2 regions of the Nocardioides sp. Z13_37 genome follow, and region 2 is predicted to be linked to the other one. Evidence: predicted binding sites of a transcription regulator. Region 2 holds the regulator's gene; the other holds the start of a gene.

Region 1 (4,206 bases), on a different contig from region 2:
CAAGATCCTGGCCGGCGGGCAGAGCCTGCTGCCGGTCCTGCGCATGCGGCTCAACGCCCCCGAGGTCGTCATCGACCTCGGCGGCATCTCCTCGCTGCGGGGCATCCGCGACGACGGCGACGCCATCGTGATCGGCGCGATGACCACCCACCACGACGTGCGCGACCACCCCCTCGTCAAGGAGCACGCCCTGCTGCTGTCGAAGGCCGAGGCGGAGGTCGCGGACTCGCAGATCCGGCACCGCGGCACCTTCGGCGGCGCTCTGGCGCACGCCGACCCCGCCGGCGACCTCGGCGCGCCGGCGCTCGCGCTGGGCGCCCAGTTCGTCATCGCCGGCCCGGGCGGCACGCGGACGGTCGGTGCCGACGACTTCTTCGTCGACCTCTTCGAGACCGCCATCGGCGAGGACGAGATCCTCACCGAGGTGCGGATCCCCAAGCACACCGGTTGGGGGGCCCACTACGAGAAGTTCGTCCGGGTCGCCCACCAGTGGCCGATCGTGGCGGTCGCCGCGACGGTGCACGGGTCGATCGACGAGGCGAGGGTCGGCCTGACCAACATGGGCTCGACGCCGTTGCGCGCCCGCGCCACCGAGGCGGCGCTGGCGGGCGCCGCGGCGACCGAGGACGGCGTGCGCGAGGCGGCGCAGCTCGCGTCGGAGGGCACCAGTCCGCCGTCGGACCTCAACGGTGCGGCCGACTACCGCCAGCACCTCGCCCGCGTGCTCACCGGGCGGGCCGTGCTCGCGGCTGCGGGGTCGTAGGCGTGGAGCTCAGTCATCGCTTCACCGTCCCGATCGGCGTCGAGGAGACCTGGGCGCACTTCAACGACATCGCCTCGGTCGCCGAGTGCTTCCCGGGCGCCCAGGTCACCGAGGCCGACGAGGAGTCGTTCGCCGGCTCGGTGAAGGTCAAGCTCGGCCCGATCGCCCTGCTCTACAACGGCAGCGGCACCTTCGTGGAGAAGGACCCCGAGGCCCACCGCTTCGTCGTCGACGCCAAGGGCAAGGACAAGCGGGGCAACGGCACCGCCGGCGCCACGGTGACGGTCTCGATGGCCGACGCCGGGGGCTCCACCGACGTCTCGGTCGCGACCGACCTGTCGATCACCGGCAAGCCGGCACAGTTCGGGCGCGGGGTGATGCAGGACGTCTCCGACAAGCTGCTCGGCCAGTTCGTCGCCTGCCTGGAGCAGCGACTCGCGGCCCCCTCTCCTCCGACGGGCGGTGAGCAGGCAACCGGATCGGCGGCCGGAAGGGTTGCTGGCTCACCGCCGGCGTACGCGGCTGCGACGGGCGGTGAGCAGGCAACCGAATCGGCGGCCGGAAAGGTTGCTGGCTCACCGCCCGAGGTGGCCGAGGCGCGGGAGCCGGGGGCGCTCGACCTCGGCAGCACGGTGCTCCCGGTGCTCGCCCGGTCCTACTGGAAGCAGGCGGTCGCGGTCGTCGTGGGCCTGCTCGTGCTGCGCCGGCTGCTCAGGAGGTAGGGCTCAGAACACATTGAGCGGGCGGTACTGGACCGAGATCCGCGGCCCGGCGTGGGCGACCTTGGGCACCGCGTGCTCCCACGTGCGCTGGCACGACCCGCCCATCACCAGGAGGTCGCCGTGGCCCATGGTGATCGCGATCGACGCGCCCCCGCCCCGCGGCCTCAGCAGCAGGCGCCGCGGGTCGCCGACGCTGATGATCGCGACCATCGTGTCGGCCGAGCGGCCGCGGCCGATGGTGTCGCCGTGCCACGCCACGGAGTCGCGACCGTCGCGGTAGTAGCAGCAGCCGGCGCTCATGAACGGCTCGCCGAGCTCGGGCAGGTAGTGCTCGCTCAGCTCGGCGCGGGCCCGGTCGAGCGCCGGGTGGGGCAGGGGGTCGGCGGCGAGGTAGGTGTGGACCAGGCGCGGCACGTCGACCACCGCGTCGTACATCTCGCGCCGCTCGGCGCGCCACGGCACCCGCTCGACGAGCGCGGTGAAGACGTCGTCGGGCGCGGCGAGCCAGTTGCGCTGGACGTCGACCCACGCGCCGTGGGAGAGCCGCCGGCGCTCCGGGGCGAGCCCGGCGTGGTCGGCGGCGGTGTCGGCGAAGAGGGACGTCTGGAAGTCCACGGGCACGATGCTACCCCAGATGTTCGAACACCCATTCGAACATAAAGAAATCGTCAAGGCTTAACCGTGGTCTCGCCCAAAGTGCAGACGCCCGCCCGGCCCAGTCCTAGCCTGAGGTGCATGGATCCCGTGGACCTGGTCGTGCCGCGTCAGAGGGCGTTGAAACACGTCCAGGTCCGTGAGCACGTGCGTGGCCTGATCGAGGCCCAGCCCCCGGGATCGGCCGCACCGTCCGAGCGCGAGCTCGTGGCCCGCTTCGGCGTCGCGCGGATGACCGTGCGCCAGGCGCTCGACGCGCTGGTCGCCGAGGGCCTGCTCGAGCGCATCCCCGGCCGCGGCACCTTCGTCGCCCAACCGCCCAAGACCGCCGGCCGGCTCACCTCCTTCACCGAGGAGATCCGCCGCCGCGGGATGCTGCCGGAGTCGCAGACGCTCCTCGCCCGCGTGGAGCAGGCGGGGCCGGGCGTGGCCCGCGCCCTCGACATTTCACCCGGCGACCCCGTGCTCCACTGGCGCCGCCTGCGGCGCGCCGACCAGGCCATCGTCTGCGTCGAGGACGCCTACCTCAACGAGGTGCTGCTCCCCGGCTTCCTCCAGCACGGCACGCCCACCAGCCTCTACGAGGCGCTCGCCGCCCGCGGCCTGCGCCCGACCGAGGTCGAGGACTCGATCAGCGCCGACAGCGCCAGCGCCGAGGAGGCGACGATCCTCGAGATCGCCGAGGGCGACCCCGTGCTGCGCCACGCCCGCCGCGCGGTCTCCGACGGCCGCATCGTGGAGGTCTCGCGCACCTGCTACCGCCACGACCGCTTCACGGTCTACCTCCAGCTCACCGACCGCTGAGCCCGGCGAGCTCCCGCTCCAGGTTCGCCCGGGCGGCGTCCTCCCACAGCTCGCGCGCCTGCGGCGTGGCGAAGAGGTGCGCTCGCTCCACGAGGTCGCGCAGCACCGCTGCCCGGCCGGCCCGGAAGTCGTCGTCGCCGACGTGCGCGAAGTCGGCGCGCACGCCCGCCGCGTAGGAGTCGTAGCGGGGCCGCGGCGCGGCCAGGATGGCCAGGTCGGCGTCGCTGAGCGCTGCGCCGGCACCGTCGCCGGCCTCGGGGTCGTGGCGCGCGGTCAGCCGCACCAACCGGGCCACCTCGCCGGCGTAGGCGTGCGGCAGGGCGTGCTCGGCCCACGCGGCGGAGCGCTCCTCGTCGTCGTCGGCACCGTCGTAGACCGCGTCGTGGAACCACGCGGCGAGCCGTGTCGTGGTGGGGTCGAAGGCGGCACCCGCGGCGGCGAGTCGGTCGAGCCGGTCGAGCACCTCCTCGAGGTGCAGCAGGTCGTGGTAGCCCGGGCGGTCCCAGGCCGCGAGGAGCGCGTCGCGCAGCGCCTCGTGGTCGGCCAGGGGCCAGCGCGCCGCGAGGCTCACCGCGCGGTCGCCGCCTGCAGCTCGCGGGCCTCGGCGTGGCCCGAGGCCATCGCCCACCGGATGGTGCGGGTGGCCGCGGCGCCCAGCACCCGGTTGGTGACTGGCGGCACCGGCGGGAGGCGCAGCTCCCGGCGGGCGTCGGCGGGCAGCAGCCCGATCGCGGCCGTGGCCAGCGACAGGTAGCCGGGCCGCGCGGCCAGGGGCAGGTCGGGGTGCAGCAGCAGGAAGCGGATCGCCTCCCGGGCGGCCGGGGTGCCGCGGAGCTCGGGAGCGTAGGCCGCCAGCGTGGCGCGCAGGTCGTCCTCCGACCGCGGGGCGTCGACGACGCCGAGGTGCTCCGCCGCGACGGCGGCCTGGGCGACGTACTCGTCGCGCTCGGGGCCGACGAGAGGGCGGTGGCCGTAGCGGTCGTGCGCGACGAGGAAGCTGTCGATCTCCGCGGCGTGCACCCAGCCGAGCAGGTGCGGGTCGGAGGCGGCGTACGGCGTGCCGTCGGGCAGGGTGCCGGTCACCGACTCGTGCGCGCGCTGGACCGCGCGGATCATCTGCAGGGCGTCCTGCTCCGCCCCGAACGTCGTCATCGCGATGTAGGTCGACACCTGCGCGAGCCGGCCCCACATGTCGCCCCGGTAGCCCGAGTGGTCGGCCACGCCCTGCATGGCGGCGGGGTGCAGCGACTGCAGCATGACCGC
Region 2 (4,206 bases):
GCCGGACCCATAGATCGACTCCACTTGCTTGGCAACACCGGCGCAGGCTTGGCAGTTGCGGGACAAGCGCTTGAACTCCTCCGCATCACCCGTGACCTGCATCCTGTCTCCCACCTCGACCCACCGCCGGATGAAGTCCTCCGGACTCTCGGCCTCCGCCGTCTCGGTCTCGGTCGGCGTGGGGGTGGGCGAGGAGCTCGTGGTCTCGGGGATCTTCGGCTCGGGCTCGGGGCCGTCGGAGCACCCGGCGAGGAGGAGCGGGACCGCGAGGGTGAGCGCGAGTGCGCGGCGTGGGTGCATGAAGTGCCTTCCCGAGAACTTCGTCAGCACGCTGAAACTACCCATTCGACAGCCCGCGCAACCACCCCCGCGACGAAAGCTGTGGACGACGACCCGAGAGGCGTGCGGAAATGCGCCGAGGGGCGGGCCCGTGGGCCCGCCCCTCGCCTTCCCCTGGTCCACCAGCCGGGGTCGAAGCGGCTGATGGAGGCCTCTGCGTCAGTCGGAGACGACTGGGACGCGGAGCTTCTGGCCGGCCGCGAGGCCGGCGGACTCGAGGGCGTTGAGCCGCTCGATCTCGGTCATCACCGAGCGGACGTCGCCGTCGGTGGCGATGTCGCTGGCGATCCCCCACAGGGTGTCGCCGGGCGCGACCTGGACGATCTCGGTCGGGGCCGGCTGGCCGGCCTCGTCGGTGCCGACCGCGCCGCCGGCGAGCATGAACGCCACGGCGAGGGCGAGGAACAGCGCAGTCAGGAAGACCACGAGCCGACCTCGGCGGGTCAGCCGCACGGTGGAGCGGGTGCGGGCAGCAGCCGGGGCGAAAGCGGGGGAAAGGCTGAGGGTGCTCATGGTGGCCTCCTGGGGAAGAATCAGCCGGTCGTCTCTGTCGAGCGAATGTCTAGTCGGACCCACCGACAGTGGCCTGGGCCACCGGGTGTCGATCAGACGTTCGATCGAACATGTGTACGACGGTAGAGCACGTGTTCGAACGGCGCAAGCACCTCGTCGAACAAATGTTCGGCGCGTCCCGAAGGAGCGTCAGCGACGCTTCATGGCCCGTCGCCCCTGCGCGGCGAAGAGCCCGGCCGCGTGCTGCATCAGGCCGGGAGCGAGCGCCGAGCCACGCACGACTCCCCCGCGCCACCCCGGCACCGCGCGCACCACACGAGCGGACCCCAGCAGGTCGACGGCTGCCGCGGCGACGGCCGCGACGGACAGGATCGGGCCGCCCGAGTAGGTCAGCTGGGAGCCCAGGCCGTCAGGGTCCTGGGCGGCGAGCATCGCGGTGTCGACCCCGTCCGGGCACAGCGCGTGCACGCGCACACCGCGGGGCGCCTCGGCGTTCACCGACATCGACAGCGAGACGACCGCGGCCTTGGTGGCGGCGTACATGCTGTAGCCCGGCACCGGCCCGAGGCCGGCGAGGGAGGCGACGTTGACCACGTCCCCACCCGCCCCGCCGAAGGCGGCGAGCGCCGCGCGGGTGCCCCATGTCGTGCCGAGCAGGTTGACCTCGACCAGCCGGCGCACCTGCTCCTCCGTCAGCGAGGCGAGCGCACCGTCGTCACCGACGCCGGCGTTGTTGAACCACGCCGCCAGGACACCGTGCCGCGCCGCCTCCTCGGCCACGAGCCGGTGCGAGGCGGGATCGCGTACGTCCTGGGCCAGGCCGGCCACGGCACCGATCTCGGCCGCCGTGGCGGCGGCCGCCCAGCCGTCGATGTCACCGATCACGACGCGGTGCCCGCGGGCGACCATCAGCTCCGCGATGCCCCGCCCGATCCCACGCGCACCACCCGTCACGACGCACGAGGTGGACGCGGTGGCCGGCGAGGTGGTGGACATGGTCGGACCCTAGCGACACGCGGCTTCGAACAGGTGTTTGATCCTGACGTGCGGAGAGGACTACGGTGGGCCCACCAGCTCCTCCCTGAAGCGGCGGACGGAGGGGGCAACCGTAGTGGAGGACGCATGGCCAAGCAGGACGACAAGAACGTCATCGAGATGCCCGACGGCCCCCCGGACGCCACCGGCCTGACCCCGCGCCAGCAGCGGGTGCTCGCCACGATCAAGGACTCCATCGAGGCCAAGGGCTACCCGCCCTCGATGCGCGAGATCGGCCAGGCCGTGGGCCTCACGTCGTCGTCCAGCGTCGCCCACCAGCTCCGCGTGCTCGAGGGCAAGGGCTTCCTCAAGCGCGACCCCAACCGTCCCCGTGCCCTCGAGGTGTTCCTCCCCGAGGTGATGGCCGCACGCCGCTCGATGTCGAGCGCCGAGGAGACGTCGGTCGACGAGACCGGCATCGGCGACGCGATGCCGGCGGCGGTCAACATCCCGGTCGTCGGCCGCATCGCCGCGGGTGGCCCGATCCTGGCCGAGGAGCAGGTCACCGACGTGTTCCCGCTGCCCAAGCAGCTGGTCGGCGACGGCACCCTGTTCCTGCTCGAGGTCTCGGGCGACTCGATGGTCGACGCGGCGATCTGCAACGGCGACTACGTCGTGATCCGCCAGGAGCAGACGGCCACCAACGGCCAGATCGTCGCCGCGCTGATCGAGGGCGAGGCGACCGTCAAGACCTTCCAGCGCAAGGACGGCCACGTGTGGCTGCTCCCCCACAACGACGCCTACGACCCCATCCCCGGTGACAACGCCACCATCCTCGGCGTCGTCACCGCGGTGCTGCGCAGCCTCTGACCCCTCACGCAGGGCCGGACGCGGCGGCGGCCACCAGCGCTGCGGTGAGCTCCTCGACGCCGGGCTGCGGGCGCCGCACCCGGCTCAGCGCGTAGACCGTGCGGGTCGGCGGCGCGACCAGACGTCGTACGACGACGCCCGCCGGCAGGCCCGGCACCAGCATGCCCGGCACCAGGGCGACCGCGAGCCCGGCCGCGACCAGCGCCACCTTGCCGAGGAGGTCGCCCGCGACCAGCTCGACCCTGGGCTCGAACCCGCACCGGCCCGCGGCCTGCTGGAGCAGGCTGCCCGAGCCGCGGTGGTCCTCGGCCCAGACCTCGTCGGCGAACGACGTGAGCCGCACGCGGCGGCGACCCGCGGCCAGGGCGTGCCGCGCGGGCACCACCACGCACATCTCGTCCTCGAGCAGTCTCGTGTGCCGCACCTCGGGGTCGCTGGGCAGCCCCGGCGGGTAGTCGGTGACGACCGCGACGTCGACGTCGCCGGTGCGCACCCGCTCGTGCAGCCCGGCGGATCCGCCCGAGCGCAGCGTCACCCGTGGCCCGTCGGCCGGCAGCGACCGCAGCGTGCGGGGCACGAGGTCGACGGAGGCGGACGGCACGGCGCCGAGGGTGAGCAGGACCGCGTCGCCGGCCCGGGCACGACGTACGGCGCCTCTCGCCCGGGCGACCTCACCCACCACCAAGCGGGCGTGCGGCAGCAGTGCCTGCCCCGCGGCCGTCGGGCGGACGCCGCGCGGCAGGCGCTCGAGCAGGACCTCGCCGAGGTCCTGCTCCAGGCTCGCCACCTGCCGCGAGATCGCCGACTGGGTGTAGCCGAGCTCCCCGGCCGCGGCCGTGAAGGAGCCCGCGTCGCAGACCGTCACGAACGTCCGCCATGCCGTCAGTGCCATGGGTGAAGTATGCGCCGATCGCATGACTGGATGCCCGATCTGCGCTTGTGGCACACCACCGCGGGCCCCAAAGTCGGTGCCATGAGCGATGACGTGGTGGTGCTGGGGCTGGGTCGGATGGGCCGGGCGATGGTGGAGAGGTTCGCGTCCGGCGGTGCGAGCGTCGCGTCGTGGAGCCGGAGCGGCGGCGGGACGGCGGGCACGGCCGTGGAGGCGGTGGCACGACCGGGGCCGGTCGTGCTCGCCCTCTTCGACGGTGCGGCCTGTCGCGCGGTGCTCGAGCAGGTCGCCGAGCACCTGTCCGGACGGCTCGTCGTCGTCACGAGCACCGTCGGGGTGGACGACGCCGACGAGCTGGCGTCGGTCGTGGTCTCGGCCGGCGGCCGTTACGTCCACGCACCCGTCCTCGGCTCCGTGCCGGCGGTCCGCGCGGGCACCCTGCGCGTGCTCGCGGGCGGTCGGGCCGCCGACGTCGAGGACGCGGTCGCCACGCTGGCGCCGGTGGCCGGCGACGTACGCCGCTTCGACACCCCGCGCGAGGCCGCGGCCGCCAAGCTGGTCGCCAACTCGTCGCTCGCCGGCGCCCTGCTTGCCGTGCGCGACTGTCTGGCCGGAGC

Evidence for each region. The regulator LexA, encoded in region 2, represses DNA repair genes until DNA is damaged. The targets are predictions, from matches to a motif close to TCGAACANNTGTTCGA.
Region 1: AC4H2S_RS13770 (alpha-ketoglutarate-dependent dioxygenase AlkB) is a predicted target of LexA. The motif match lies at 2,124-2,139, and genes of this name have one in related genera.

Annotation. Positions count from the first base shown of each region.
Region 1 covers NZ_JBZGDV010000005.1:184,671-188,876, reverse strand. Annotated here, with positions in the region: gene AC4H2S_RS13780 (FAD binding domain-containing protein) at 1-763, shown strand, start outside; gene AC4H2S_RS13775 (SRPBCC family protein) at 766-1,485, shown strand; gene AC4H2S_RS13770 (alpha-ketoglutarate-dependent dioxygenase AlkB) at 1,489-2,100, opposite strand; gene AC4H2S_RS13765 (GntR family transcriptional regulator) at 2,221-2,943, shown strand; gene AC4H2S_RS13760 (HD domain-containing protein) at 2,930-3,514, opposite strand; gene AC4H2S_RS13755 (oxygenase MpaB family protein) at 3,511-4,206, opposite strand, start outside.
Region 2 covers NZ_JBZGDV010000009.1:50,039-54,244, reverse strand. Annotated here, with positions in the region: gene AC4H2S_RS18735 (hypothetical protein) at 1-330, opposite strand, end outside; gene AC4H2S_RS18730 (LysM peptidoglycan-binding domain-containing protein) at 499-852, opposite strand; gene AC4H2S_RS18725 (SDR family oxidoreductase) at 1,042-1,848, opposite strand; gene lexA (transcriptional repressor LexA) at 1,975-2,697, shown strand; gene AC4H2S_RS18715 (LysR family transcriptional regulator) at 2,702-3,589, opposite strand; gene AC4H2S_RS18710 (NAD(P)-dependent oxidoreductase) at 3,671-4,206, shown strand, end outside.